4 regions of the Mesorhizobium sp. M0808 genome follow, and region 3 is predicted to be linked to each of the others. Evidence: predicted binding sites of a transcription regulator. Region 3 holds the regulator's gene; each other region holds the start of a gene.
What was found. The regulator PhoB, encoded in region 3, activates phosphate uptake and scavenging genes when phosphate is short. The targets are predictions, from matches to a motif close to TGTCATNNANCTGTCAT.
Positions count from the first base shown of each region.

Region 1: the regulator PhoB is predicted to act here: its motif matches at 1,933-1,949, upstream of NKI25_RS23965 (LTA synthase family protein).
Region 2: the regulator PhoB is predicted to act here: its motif matches at 1,906-1,922, upstream of NKI25_RS00700 (esterase-like activity of phytase family protein).
Region 4: the regulator PhoB is predicted to act here: its motif matches at 2,419-2,435, upstream of ugpB (sn-glycerol-3-phosphate ABC transporter substrate-binding protein UgpB).

Region 1 is NZ_JAMYOX010000024.1:71,989-75,645, forward strand. Features, by position in the region: gene NKI25_RS23965 (LTA synthase family protein) at 1-1,892, opposite strand, end outside; gene fabD (ACP S-malonyltransferase) at 2,140-3,105, shown strand; gene fabG (3-oxoacyl-[acyl-carrier-protein] reductase) at 3,166-3,657, shown strand, end outside.
Region 2 is NZ_JAMYOX010000001.1:137,281-140,937, forward strand. Features, by position in the region: gene NKI25_RS00690 (sugar ABC transporter substrate-binding protein) at 1-745, opposite strand, end outside; gene NKI25_RS00695 (TIM barrel protein) at 786-1,775, opposite strand; gene NKI25_RS00700 (esterase-like activity of phytase family protein) at 2,023-3,501, shown strand; gene NKI25_RS00705 (L,D-transpeptidase) at 3,648-3,657, opposite strand, start outside.
Region 3 is NZ_JAMYOX010000003.1:208,061-211,717, reverse strand. Features, by position in the region: gene pstA (phosphate ABC transporter permease PstA) at 1-227, shown strand, start outside; gene pstB (phosphate ABC transporter ATP-binding protein PstB) at 224-1,027, shown strand; gene phoU (phosphate signaling complex protein PhoU) at 1,060-1,767, shown strand; gene phoB (phosphate regulon transcriptional regulator PhoB) at 1,784-2,473, shown strand; gene NKI25_RS06700 (ROK family protein) at 2,483-3,657, opposite strand, start outside.
Region 4 is NZ_JAMYOX010000003.1:79,511-83,167, reverse strand. Features, by position in the region: gene NKI25_RS06060 (bifunctional diguanylate cyclase/phosphodiesterase) at 1-2,202, opposite strand, end outside; gene ugpB (sn-glycerol-3-phosphate ABC transporter substrate-binding protein UgpB) at 2,498-3,657, shown strand, end outside.

The sequences.
Region 1 (3,657 bases), on a different contig from region 3:
TCGGGGAAGAAATCGGGCGCCGCATGGCGCTTGCCGAACATCATGTCGTATTGCAGCAGACGGAAGTCGCGGATTGCCGGATCGATCTCTTTCTGACGCGACCAATCGGGGGTGGCGTCGCCCCCCGGTGCCAAAAGCAAATTGCGGTCGATAACGCGGTAGCGCTCTCGCAACTGTCCGAGGAAGCCGGTGTAATAGGGATGGCTGATGCCGGCTGTCTTCAGGATATGGTAGGGCAGGAAGGACGGGCTGACGGCGCCCAGATCCTCGGCCGGGCCGCTGCGATTCGACCAGACGATCAGCGGCGTCTGGTGGTGCAGCAGCATCTGGTCGGCCGCCTCCTTGCGCGGCGCAACATTGTCCTTCAGGAAGCCGGTCTCGACGTAGACCGGCCCAAGCGGCGGCAGATGGTCGCCGAAGAACGCGATGACGGTCGGCCGCTCGCGTTTCTTCGCCCATTCGATCAGCCGCTCGAGGCCGCGGTCCGCGTCGGAAGAGCCTTCGGCATAGCTCAACAGCGATTCACGCGCCCATTGGCTGATCGGCGCCTGCACCTTGTGGGTCGGATTGTTATAGCGATACGGCTCATACGGCCCGTGGTTCTGCAGGCTGACGGCGAAAAAGAAGACCGGCTCGGCGCTGGTATCGGCTTCGTGGATAATCTCGTCGGTCATCGCAGCGTCCGACGCGAGCGGTCCGCGCTTCTGCATGGGCGGCAACGTCTCCTCGGACTTGAAGTCGTTGAAGCCGAAATCGGCATAGACGGCCCCCCGGTTCCAGAACCAGTTAGTGCCGGGATGGATAGCGCGCGCCCGGTAGCCTTGACTTTTCAGGAAGGTCGCCAGCGAGGGAGTCGGTGTCCGCACATATTGCTGGTAGGGAATGCTGCCCGCCGGCAGGAAGGCGTTGGAAAAGCCGGTCAGGGCCTCGAACTCGATGTTGGCCGTCATGCCGCCGAACTCGGGCGAGAACATGTAACCCGTGCGCAGTGCCCGCACATTGGGGACAGGGTCGGGCGTGATGGTGACGCCGGGTAGCTTGGTCGGATCCCAGAAGGATTCGCTCATGACGACGATGATGTCGGGCTTCTCGGCGGGTACCGAAGCCGTCACCTGCGGTTTGCCGATCGCTTCGATCGCCTTGCCGGAATAGCCGGGCGGCGCCGAGACATGCGCCATCGGGACGTTCAGCGCGAAGGCGAGCGCAAAACCGTTCGAGGCATAGTTTTCCTTCTGGTCCCACATGATCGGGATGATCTGCAGCCGGTCGCGTGTCCACGAGAAAGTGGCATAGTCCATGATGGAGACGAAGAAGGCGATCAGCGGCACCGTCAGCGTCAGCCGGGCAAGGCGGCCCTTGTGGCTGAGTGCCGGAACGCGGCGGCGCCATAGCCGCCAGCCATAGACGAGCAGCGACAGCCCGCCGACGATGCCGATCGCCAGGGCAATGGCGGTTCCCGGGCGATCGCGTACCAGAAGCGGCATCAATGCCACGATCTGCCGGGAATAGAGGAAATCGGTCGGATAGAGCGGATCGCCGAGATACAGCGACTTCTGGTGGCCGACGAACGCCAGCGACAATGTCAGCGGCGCGACGATCATCAGGCTCTGGTGACTGCGGCCGAGCACGGCGTCGAGGCCGATGAGGATCAGCGCAAAAATGATGATCGTGGTCCAGCCGGGTTTGAAAGGCTGCAGAAAGAAATCAATGGTGCCGGCAAAGTTGCCGCGCACGATCAGTTCGATGGCAAACACAAGGATGGCCGCAGCCAGCAAGCTGATAAGGCCATAGCGGATGACAGGCCATTTGCGCGCCGGCAGATAGCCGGTCGACGGATCGCCTTCAAGAAACTGGGGCGCCGCCTCGGCTGCGCTCTGCTTGGTCTTTGCCACTTCAATAGTTCCCCGGCCCGCAACAAAAGCGTCACTCGATTGTCATCGAACTGTCACGCAAAGCTTAGCGCCTGCGGCGGAAATAAGAAGAGCCAGCAAACAAATCGTGAGCGGTTTTCATCATGAGTGATCGCCAAAAAGCCTGCCGAAACAGGCACTCGGCCGATATTACGCGATCAAGGTTGGACTTGACTTGGCCGCACGCCTTGCGTCACAGGCAACGTGAACCAGCAGCTGGGAGCCGCCGATGGCCATCGCATTCACCTTTCCGGGGCAGGGCAGCCAGGCTGTCGGCATGGGCAAGGACCTCGCCGATACCTTTGTGGAATCGCGGCGGATCTTCGAGGAAGTTGACGACGCGCTCGGCGAAAACCTATCGAAGCTGATCTGGGAAGGCCCGGAAGAGACGCTGACGCTGACCGCCAACGCCCAGCCGGCGCTGATGGCGGTGTCGCTTGCCGCAATCCGGGCGCTGGAGGCGCGCGGCTTCTCCCTGAACGGCAAGGTCACCTATGTCGCCGGCCACTCGCTCGGCGAATATTCGGCACTTGCGGCCGCAGGTTTCGTTTCGGTCGCCGACGCCGCCCGGCTGTTGCGCATCCGCGGCAACGCCATGCAGGCGGCTGTGCCGGCCGGCGAGGGCGCCATGGCGGCGATCATCGGGCTGGAACAGGCCGACGTCGAAGCCGCTTGCGCAGAGGCCGCCCAGGGCGCCGCCAAAGATCCCGCACAAGCCTTGGTTTGCCAGATCGCCAATGACAATGGCGGCGGCCAGCTGGTGATCTCCGGCGCCAGGCCAGTGGTCGAACTGGCGGCGAGGCTATGCACGGAGAAGGGCGCCAAGCGGGCGCTGATGCTGCAGGTCTCAGCGCCCTTCCATTCGGCATTGATGAAGCCTGCGGCCGAGATCATGCGGGAGGCGCTGGCCGCCGTGACGAAGAGTGCGCCGGTCGTGCCGCTGGTCTCCAATGTTACGGTGACCCCGACGAGCGATCCCGACGAGATCGCCCGCCGACTCGTCGAACAGGTGATCGGGCGCGTGCGCTGGCGCGAAACGGTGGAGTGGTTCGGCAGCAACGGCGTTGCGACGCTTTACGAAGTGGGCGCCGGCAAGGTGCTGTCGGGGCTGGCCCGCCGCATCAACCGCGACATTGCCACCACTGCCATCGGATCCGCGGCGGATGTCGAGGCGGCGCTGGCGGCGCTTGCATAATCAACTGGCGATTTGACCCCGCTCCATGCGAAGGGTGTTCGCTCAGATCAGGAGGCAAGAATGTTCGAATTGACCGGCCGCAAGGCGCTCGTCACCGGCGCATCGGGAGGTATCGGCGAGGCGATCGCCCGCGTGCTGCACGGCCAGGGCGCCATCGTCGGCCTGCATGGCACACGTATCGAGAAACTGGAGGCGCTGGCCGCCGAACTGGGCGACCGGGTCAAGCTTTTCCCGGCCAATCTTTCCAACCGCGACGACGTCAAGGCGCTCGGCCAGAAGGCGGAGGCCGACCTCGAAGGCGTCGACATCCTCGTCAACAATGCCGGCATCACCAAGGACGGGTTGTTCGTACGCATGGCTGACGCCGACTGGGATAGCGTGCTCGAGGTCAACCTGACCGCCGTGTTCCGGCTGACCCGCGAGCTTACCCATCCGATGATGCGGCGCCGCCATGGCCGCATCATCAACATCACTTCAGTGGTTGGCGTCACCGGCAATCCCGGCCAGACCAACTACTGCGCCTCCAAAGCCGGTATGATCGGCTTTTCCAAA
Region 2 (3,657 bases), on a different contig from region 3:
TGCCGTCATTGTTGGCATAGAAGCCGATCAGATCGGGGTGCTGCTGCAGGATGTTGGTGGCCGCGTCGTAGGAGGTCTGGCGATCCCAGTTACCGGGGACGCTGGCGACGACGTCGAACTTGCCGGCTTCGGTGATGGTGGTCTTGAAGCCGTCGGTGCGCTGGACGGCGGCGTAGACGCCGGCCTGGCCTTCGACGATGGCGACCTTGCCGCCATCCGGCCGGTTCTTGATGAACCATTTGGCGACGCGCACGCCGTTGTCGCGCTGGACATTGCCGACATAGTGCTCGGCCTGCGGGATGACCGCGTCGTTGACGTTGACCACCGGCACATTGGCTGCCTTGGCCTGTTCCATGATCGGCTGCAGGTTGGAGTCGGTCTGCGGCGAAACGAGCAGCACGTTGTAGCCTTGCGTGACCAGGCCTTCGGCGATGGTGAGCTGGCCGAGCTGGTCGCCCTCGCTCTGCGCCGCCTGGTAGACGACGGGCACGCCGGTGCGGTCGCCGAACGACTTGTAGCCCTCTCCCAGCGAGCGCCAGTATTCATTGGTCAGCGTCTTGGAGACCGCACCCGCCTTGGTACCCTCGGGCAGCTTGGGGAAGGCCCCGAACTTGGCCTCGAGCTGCGACCAGTCGATGCGATCCTTCTCGGTGTCGGAATTGAGCGGCGCGAGGTCTGCGGAAAACACCGAGCCGATGGACAGCGCCATCAGGCCAGCGGTAGCGGTGGCAAGCAGAAATTTCATGGTCCTTCCTCCCTTGTTGAACGGAATATGCGGCCGGGCCTCAGCTGTCCGGGCCGAGCATGGCTTCCTGGATAATGGCTTGCGACGCGATCGCGTCCTGACGGTCGACGGCGGCTAACATGCGGTTGTCCCGGTCCAGCCGATCGACGACGCGCAGCATGCGCTTGACAGTCGCGATGTTGACTTCGCATTCGTGGACCGGGTCGAGCCCGGTCATATCGGGAAACGTGTCGAAGTAGATGGCGCCGGCGTAGCCGTTGCGGCGGATCTGGCGCAGCAGCTCGATCGTCTGCAGCGTATGCACGGCCCCGACCATCAAGCCGTCGTCGCGCTTCGCATAGCCATCGTTGAGGTGCACGCCGAGCAGCTTGCTGTGCCGTGCCACGAGCGCAGCGGCGAAAGCCGGCTGCTCGTCGGCGTAGAGCACATGGGCGAAATCGAGCGTCACGCCGAGATTGGGCAGGCCGATCTCGCGGATCGCCAGCAACGTCGTCGCCGCATCGGGCATCAGGCTGTAGGAGCGCGGCTCGTTGGGTTTGTATTCAAGGCTGATCTGGCAATCGGGGTCATGCGCCGCAACTTCACGAATTCCATCGATTTCGTGTTGCCAGAGCGTCGCATAATCGGCCTGGAAAGCATAATCGAAGCCATCCTGCCCGAGCCACAGCGTCATCAGGCTGGCGCCAGCCTCGCGCGCGGCGTCGATCCCGGCCTTGGTCATGTCGATGGCCTCGCGGCGAACGGCCGGATCCGGATTGGTGAAGGCGCCGAGCTTGAAGGCCGGGTTGGAGTAGTAGCGCATGGCGAAACCATTGATGGAAAGCCCGAGATCGCGGAGTTTGCGCGCCATTTCCGCAGGCTTTTCATCGACATGGTCGGGAAAGTTGAGGTCGAGATCGGTCAACTCCGCAACCTTCGCCGCACGTGCCGCCATTTGCAGCATGGACGGTTTGCCGACAAGATCGGGCCACTCGGCCTGTGGCCGCGAGGCAAAGGAATTGAGGCGGGTGGCGAAACGACAGACTGTCATCGGTGGCCTTTCATCGTCATAACTTCACATAAGAACGATAATTTGTAAAGTTGTTAATTGCACTCTCGGCGGCGACGGATTCGCATGTCCAGGCCAGTTGCGACCACAAGGGTCAAAGCAAGCGCGGCACTGTCACGCAAGTATCATGTTCGCGTCCTAGATCGCTTCTCCGAAGGCTTTCGCGGCATCCTCGATGCGACGCGGCGCTTTTTCGGGCCCCGGCAGCTTTGTCTCAAAGAGGATATCCATGAAAAACCTGCACCGAACCGCGTCCCTCGCTGTCGCGCTGGCGATGTTCACCGCCTTGACTCCGGCCCTGGCAGAAAAATCCGCGACCGTCGGCGGCGTCAGCTTCGTCAACAAGGGCCTGGTCGGCGTCGGCCGCATCCCGGCCAGCCAGAAGGACAAGTTCGGCGAGACGTTTGGCTCCGGCTCAGGCATGTCGATCGATGCTGCCGGCTGGACGCATGGCGCCGACGGCTACAAGGGCTCGTTGTGGCTGTTGCCGGATCGCGGCTACAATGTCGTCGGTACTACCGACTACCGGCCGCGCCTCAACACGATTGCCATCGAGTTCGCTCCGATCACGCCGGGTGCAGTGCCAGCCGCCGGCCAGGAACAGTCGGGCCTCAGGGCGACGCTTGCCGACACCATGCTTTTGACCGACGACAAGGGCGCCGACGCAACCGGGCTCGATCCGCTCAACGGCGTGCGTGCCGCGACCGACGACATGCCGATCCTGCCCGAAGCCAACGGCAAGCTCGCGCTCGATAACGAAGCGATCGCACGGCTGCCCGACGGCACGATGTTCATCTCGGACGAATACGGTCCGAACATCTACCGCTTCTCCGCCGATGGGCGTCTGATGTCGGCAACGCAGCCGCCGGCGGCGCTTGTCCCGATGCGTCACGGGACGCCAAACTTTGCTTCCAACAATCCGGGACCTGGCGCGGCAGACCCAGATCCGAAGGATCCCGAAACCGGCCGTCAGAACAACCAGGGCCTCGAAGGCATGGCGCTGACGCCGGACGGGAAGTTCCTGATTGCCGTGCTGCAGTCGGCCCCAAGGCAGGATGGCGGCGATTCCGCCTCGACGCGCCAGAACACGCGCGTGCTGGTCTACGATGCCTCGGATCCCGGCCAGCTCAAGCTCGCGCATGAATATGTCGTGCCGCTGCCGGTGTTCACCGATGCCAAGGGCAAAACCAAGATCGCCGCGCAGAGTGAAATCGTGGCGCTGTCGGACAAGACCTTCCTGATGCTGGCGCGCGACAGCGGCAACGGCCAGGGGCTGAAGGGCGACACCTCGCTCCATCGCGAGATCAGCGTCGTCGATGTGTCGGCGGCAACCGACATCGCCGGCACAGAGTTCGACAAGGACAAGCCGCTGGCGCCCAAGGGTGAGCTCGATCCATCGGTGACGCCGGCCAAGCTGACGCCGTTCATCGACATCAACGACAAGAGCGAGCTCGGCCGCTTCGGGTTGCACAATGGCGCGCCCAACGACCGCAACAACCTTTCGGAGAAATGGGAGGCGATGTCGGTGGTGAGCGTCCTCGATCCAAAGCTGCCCGACGACTATTTCCTGTTCGTCGCCAATGACAATGACTTCCTCACGCAGGACGGCTTCCAGGTCGGCGCGGCCTACAAGGCCGAGGATGGCGCCGATGTCGACACCATGTTCCTGGTCTATCAGGTCACGCTCCCAGGCCTCACCGGGAAATAGCGGCAGCCATACAGGCGGAGGCGCCGAACGCGTCCGCCTGAGCTGGCGCGATTGAACGGTCGTGCCCCTTCAGTTGCGGCTCGCCCGCGAAAAGACGGTGTCCTAAGCATCGCAAAACCTGCGACTGACGATCCAGTCGAAGGCACTTACCTCAAC
Region 3 (3,657 bases):
CCGGCGAGACGGCGCCGCTGCTCTTCACCGCGCTCAACAACCAGTTCTGGAGCAGCAATATCAACGCGCCGATGGCCAGCCTGCCGGTGACCATCTTCCAGTTCGCTCTCAGCCCTTACGAGGAATGGCAGCAACTGGCGTGGACCGGCGCACTCATAATCACCCTGACGGTTCTGGGCTTGAGCATCCTCGCCCGCAGCCTTACCGGACGCAGAGAGGACAGATGACACAGATGTTGTCCCCAGACATGACGATGGCCGAAACGGTCGTCGAGAAGACGAAGATCGAGGTCAAGAATCTCAACTTCTACTACGGCCAGAGCAAGGCGCTGAAGGACATCAGCCTGTCACTGCCTGAGCGCAGTGTCACGGCCTTCATCGGCCCTTCGGGGTGCGGGAAATCGACGCTGCTGCGTGTGTTCAACCGCATCTATGAGCTCTACCCAAAACAGACGGCCGAGGGCCAGGTGCTGCTCGACGGCAAGAACATTCTCGACCGGTCGCAGGATCTCAACCTCCTCAGGACCAAGATCGGCATGGTGTTCCAGAAGCCGACGCCGTTCCCGATGTCGATCTACGAGAACATCGCCTTCGGCGCCAGGCTCTACGAGAACCTCGGCAAGTCCGAGATGGACGGCCGCGTCGAACAGGCGTTGAAGCGCGCCGCGCTGTGGAGCGAGGTCAAGGACAAGCTCAACGCCAGCGGCTTGAGCCTGTCCGGCGGCCAGCAGCAGCGGCTCTGTATCGCCCGCACCGTGGCCGTGAAGCCGGAAGTCATTCTGCTCGACGAACCGGCTTCGGCCCTCGACCCGCTGTCGACTGCCAAGATCGAGGAACTGATCGACGAATTGCAAGCCGACTATACGATCGTCATCGTCACCCACAACATGCAGCAGGCGGCTCGCGTGTCGCGCCAGACCGCCTTCATGTATCTGGGTGAACTGGTCGAGTTCGACCGGACCGAGAAGATCTTCACGTCGCCCCGCGAGAAGCGCACGCAGGACTACATCACTGGCCGCTTCGGCTGAGCCGTTCCGATCATGCATATGAGGACAGGACCATGGGCGAACACACAGTCGCTTCTTTCGACGAGGATCTCGAGCAGATCAGCAAGCTGATCCGCGACATGGCCGACCTCGCCGGTTCGATGGTCGGCGGGGCGACCAAGGCCCTGTTGAATTCCGACAACGTGCTGGCGCAACGCGTCGTTTCCGACGACGCCATCATGGATGCGCGTCAACGCGAACTGGACGACCGCGCCATCACCCTGATCGCCAAACGCCAGCCGATGGCCCACGATCTTCGCCATGTGGTCGGAGCGATCCGCATGGCGGGCGACCTCGAACGCATCGGCGACCTTGCCAAGAATATCGCCAAGCGCGTGAGTGCGGTCGGCCTCAGCGCCACGCCGCGGGACCTGTCGCATTCCATCGACGCGATGGCGCAGCTGGTTCTCATCCAGGTGCAGGGTGTCATCGAGGAATATGCTGCAGGCGATGCGGCCGCGTTGGCCAAGCTGCGTGCCGCCGACGAGCGCATCGACGTCAAATACACGTCCGTGTTCCGCGAGCTGTTGACCTACATGATGGAAGATCCGCGCAACATCACCGCTTGCACGCACCTGCTGTTCTGCGCCAAGAATCTGGAGCGGATCGGCGACCATGTCACCAACATCGCCGAAAATGCGTATTATGTGCTGACCGGCGAGCAATTGCCGGTCAATCGTCCGAAGCAGGACGAAACGACAATGTCCGCACCGGTGACATGATGGGGGTGCCCAGCCGATGATCGCACCACGCATAATGGTGGTGGAGGACGAGGAGCCATTGGGTGTGCTGCTCCGCTACAATCTCGAATCCGAAGGCTACCAGGTCGAGGTGGTGACACGCGGCGACGAAGCCGAGATCCGTTTGCAGGAGAATGTGCCCGACCTTTTGGTGCTCGACTGGATGATACCAGCGGTTTCCGGCATCGAGCTCTGTCGTCGGTTGCGGGTGCGCCCCGAAACCGAGCGGCTGCCGATCATCATGCTGACCGCGCGCGGCGAGGAGAGCGACCGGGTGCGCGGGCTTTCGACCGGCGCCGACGACTATCTGGTCAAACCGTTTTCGACACCGGAATTCATGGCCAGGGTCAAGGCGCTGCTGCGGCGCGCCAAGCCGGAAGTGCTGTCCAGCGTGCTGAAGGTCGGCGACATCGTGCTCGATCGCGAATCGCACAGGGTCTATCGCAAGAAGAGCGAAATCAGGCTCGGGCCGACCGAATTCCGGCTGCTCGAGTTCATGATGCGGCATCCGGGCCGTGTCTTCTCGCGCAGCCAGTTACTCGATAATGTCTGGGGCGAGACAATCTACATCGACGAACGCACCGTCGACGTGCATGTCGGGCGGCTGCGCAAAGCCGTCAACAACGGCCGGATGCCGGATGTCATCCGCACCATCCGCGGTGCCGGCTATGCGATCAGGGAAGATTGACCCGCCTGGTCAGGCTACGTTCTTTCTGACGCTGGGCCTCATTTGCGCGCCCGGCGCGAAAATCTCCTGGTCGACGAAGCTTAGCGCCCGCATCGCGCAGCCTTCGCGGATCAGCGGCAATTCGTTCGGCTCTGTATCGAAGGAGATCGAGCCCGAATGCTGGCCGCCGGCGGTCTGGGCGATTGCCTTCCGCAAGGCCGGCTCGATCAGATCGAAGGCGGCGGCACTGGCGCCGACCATCGCGACCGGTGCCGGATCGATCAGCGCGAACAGCGAGCCGAGACCGAAACCCAGCGCTTCGCCGGCCTTGCGGTAGGCCTCGCGTTCCGGCCCATCTTTCTCGCGCGCCCGGGCCGCCAGTGCTCGCATGTCGGCGTCGCTGACGTCGGCGATCGGTTCGCTTTCTTCGCTCATCTGCCTGGCGTTGCGCCAGATGGCGTAGTTGCCGGCATAGGCCTCGATGCAGCCGCGCCGCCCGCAACGGCAGAGCGCGCCGCCCGGACGATGGATCATGTGGCCAAATTCGCCACCCGAGGAATGCGTCCCGGTGAACAGTTCGCCCTTCAGCACCAGCCCCATGCCGATGCCATGCGAAAGCAGGATGGCGATGAAGTCGTCGCGATAGCGATCCGGATTGCGCCAGCGCAAAGCCACCGCCATCATGTTGCAGTCGTTCTCCACCGTTGCCGGGATGCCGAATTCGTCCTCCAGCATGTCGGCAAAGGCGATGTCGGTCTGCGGCGTGATCGGCGACCACAGCATGGCGCGTGCAGGGGAGTCGGTAATGCCCTGAATCGCCAGGGCGATGCGGGCGACACTGCGGACGTCAAGGTCTGGATCCTGCAGCCGGCGCCGGACGATGGCCATGCATTCACGGATCAGCTCGTCGCGCGGCATGGTCAGCGTGTCCAGCCGGCGCTGTTCCTCGGCGACCACCTGTCCCGTATAGTCGATAATGGCGGCCGACAGGAAATTCAGCGACAACACCACGGTCAGCACCGCCGCCGCTTCCGGGTTGAGGGCGAGGCCGACCTGCGGACGACCGCGTTTCAACGAAACGGGCTCACTTGCCTTGCTCTCGGCGAGGATGCCTTCCCGTATCAGGTCGGAAGAGATCGCCGATATGGTCGAATGACTGAGGCCGGTAGTAGCTGCGATCTCAGTACGCGATGGCTGGCCGGCCC
Region 4 (3,657 bases), 130 kb from region 3:
CCCCAGCACGGCGCGAACGATCGCCGCGAACTGGGCGTTCTTGTCGACCGATTTGATGAACGACCCGTCGATCTTGATCTTGTCGAAGGGAAAGGCGCTGAGGTTGGACAGCGAAGAATAGCCGGTGCCAAAATCGTCCATCGCCACATGCACGCCAAGCGCCTTGACCTGCCTCAAGGTTGCCAGCGCGCGCGGCATGTCCTTCACCAGGGCCGTTTCGGTGATCTCCAGTTCGAGCCTGCCGGGGGCCAGGCCGGATCTCGTCAATGCGTCGTGCACCTTGCGGCTGAAGTTCGGATTGTGAAGTTGCACGGCGGAGACGTTGACGGCGACCATCAGCGGGTTTGTCCAGCGAACAGCATCGTTACAAGCCGTCGTCAGCACCCAGTCGCCTATCTGCGCGATAGCGCCACTGTCCTCGGCCACGGGGATGAAAACGGCCGGAGAAATGTCACCCCGCTCAGGGTGCTGCCAACGGACCAGGGCTTCGAAGCCGATCATCCTGCCGCCGCGGATCTCCTTCTGCGGCTGATAGACGAGGTGGAACTCCTTGCGGGCGATCGCCTGGCGCAATTCATGCTCCATCACGCGCTTGTCGCGGGCCGCGGTGCCCATGGCTATCTCGAAAAACCGATAAGTGTCCCTGCCTTCGGTTTTGGCGCGATGGAGTGCCGTGTCGGCATGGCTGATCAGGCCGGCCTGGTCTTCGGCATCCAGCGGAAAGAAGGCGATGCCGATGCTGGCCGAGACGAGGCCGGAGCCGACCGAAACCCTGTTTTCCTCCCGGATCGCCGCCAGCAAGTCCTCGGCTATCCGGCCTGCGGCCAGGGGGTCGGGGAGGTTCGGAGCTATGATGGCAAATTCATCGCCGCCGAGACGCGCGAGCATCTGTCCGTGGCGCGGGATGCCGGAAATGCAGTGCGCCAGCTTCTGCAGCATAGCATCGCCGGCCCCGTGGCCATAGAGGTCGTTGACTTGCTTGAACCGGTCAAGGTCAAGCAGCAGGAGCGCCAGATGTCCATCCTTGCCGCCACGATCCATCGAGGCGAATTCTGCTTCCAGCCGGGAAGAAAAGCTCCGCCGATTGGCAAGCCCGGTAAGCGGATCGAAATGCGCGAGGCGGAGGATCTCTTGTTCTGCCTTCTTGCGCTCACGGATGTCGCGAACGGCAAGCACCGTATGAGGCCTGCCGCAGTAGGTGATTTTCCTGGCGATCAGCTCGACAGGAATTCTCGCCCCGTCGCTGCCCCTTAACTTCGCTTCCTGCGCCTGTTCGCCGAAGCCGGACATATCGGCTGCGCTCTGTCCGTCGAAAAGCTCGCCGAATTGCATCGTGTTCAGGGTGGCTGTCGCTGTTCCGGTCAGCTTCGCCATACTGTCATTGGCGCTGACAATGCGGGTGCCATCGCAAACGATCAGACCTTCCACCGCCGCATTGGCGAGATCGTGCATGCGATCGGCCTCGAGCTTCTGGCGGCGAAAGCGCAGGTCGATCCACAGCGCGGCACCCGATAGCACAAGGATTATCAGGCTGGCGACCGCTGCGGCAAAGGCCTGGGAAATGGGCTCGATGGAATGTTCGGATATTTCAATCGAGGAATCCGGAATGATCGACACCGCAGCCATCGCGATGAAATGCAAGCTGCAAATCGCCAGCGTTAAAAGCGCGGCGCCGCCGAAAGTCGCGAGCGCTGACGGACGGCGCAAGACGACAAGGAGCGCCAGTGCCGCGAGGGTCACGCCGGCCAGAAGCGATATCGCGACAAGGAGCAGGTTCCATACGACCCGGCCTTCGACCTCGAAAGCTGCCATGCCGATGTAGTGCATCGTCGCGATGGCGCCGCCCAGAATGGCGCCACCGGCGAGGAAATGGTCGATGCCGCGGCGCAAGGTGGCGACCCACATCCCAAGCGCGGTCATGATAACGGCGGCGGCAAGCGAAAAGGCGGATAATCCCGGATTGTATGCGTTCGGTATTCCCGGCGTAAACGCGGTCATGGCGATGAAATGCGTCGCCCATATGCCGAACCCGGTCGAGGCTGCGGCGATCATCAGCCAGACAAGCCGGTTTCGCTCGGTCGATCGGCCGACATGCTTAAGGAGATTAACCGCTGAGAAGCAAGAAATTCCACAGACGAGTGCGGCAAGCGCAACCAGTCTCGGATCGTGCTGACTTACAATACAATTATAGACCGTCAGCATCCTGGTTCACTCGGTCTGCCAAAACTAACAGGGGAGGTGTGACTGATTAGTTCTTGGAGATTTTAACGAATGGTTAACCCGCGGGCCATGAGGCGGGTCTTTTCGGGGGAAAACCGACGCCGCTGCGCCGAAAAGACGGTGATGTGATTTCTTGCGCCCGGTTCGGTAGCGAGTGCACTTTAGGAAGGAATGATGTTCATTGATCCGCAATAAAACCGTTGTCCGATTGTCATCAGCGCCACATATTGGCTTTGCGGAAGTGCCCCTTTCGCCAATGACAAACGGGAGATGAAACATGAAGTTCTTCGGCTTTGCGGCCGGTATCGCCGCCACCGTGACCCTGCTTTCCACCACCTCCGCCTTCGCCGTCACGCAGATCAGCTGGTGGCACGCCATGACCGGCGCCAACGCCGAGGTCGTCGCCAAGATCTCCAAGGATTTCAACGCCAGCCAGAGCGACTATGAGCTCGTTCCGGTGTTCAAGGGCACCTATCCGGAGACGCTGAATGCCGGCATCGCTGCCTTTCGTGCCGGGCAAGCGCCCGATATCCTCCAGGTGTTCGACGTCGGCACCGGCGTGATGATGGCGGCCGAGGGTGCGATAAAGCCGGTGGCCGATGTGATGACCGGCGCCGGGATGACTTTCGACAAGAGCCAGTATCTGCCCGGCATCGTCGGCTATTATTCGAAGCCGGACGGCACCATGCTATCGTTCCCCTACAACTCTTCCTCGCCGATCCTCTACTACAACAAGGACATCTTCCAGAAGGCAGGCCTCGACGTGAACAATCCGCCCAAGACGTGGAACGAGGTGTGGGAAGCTGCCAAGAAGATCAAGACGAGCGGCGCCGCCCCTTGCGGCTATACCTCGACCTGGCTGACCTGGATCCACCTGGAGAATTTCGCGGCGTGGAATGACGTGCCTTGGGCCACCCAGCAGAATGGCCTGGCCGGCGGTGATGTCGAACTCAAGATCAATGCGCCGATTTTCGTCAACCACTTCCAGGCGCTCGCTGACCTGGCCAAGGACGGCACATTCAAATATGGCGGGCGCACCTCCGAAGCCAAGCAGATATTCCTCGCCGGCGAATGCGGCATCTTCACCGAATCGTCGGGCGGCCTCGGCGATATCGTCAAGTCCGGCATGAACTATGGCATCGGCCAGCTTCCTTACGACAGTGACGCCAAGGGTGCCCCGCAGAACACGACGCCGGGCGGTGCCAGCCTGTGGGTGTTCGGCAACAAGTCGGACGAGGAATACAAGGGTGTCGCCGCCTTCTTTGCCTATCTGTCCAAGACCGATGTGCAGGAATATCTGCACCAGAAGTCGGGATACCTGCCTGTGACGCTCGCCGCGTATGAGGCGACGAAGAAATCAGGCTTCTATGACAAGAACCCCGGCCGCGAGACACCCATCCTGCAGATGATCGGCAAGTCGCCGACCGACAATTCGAA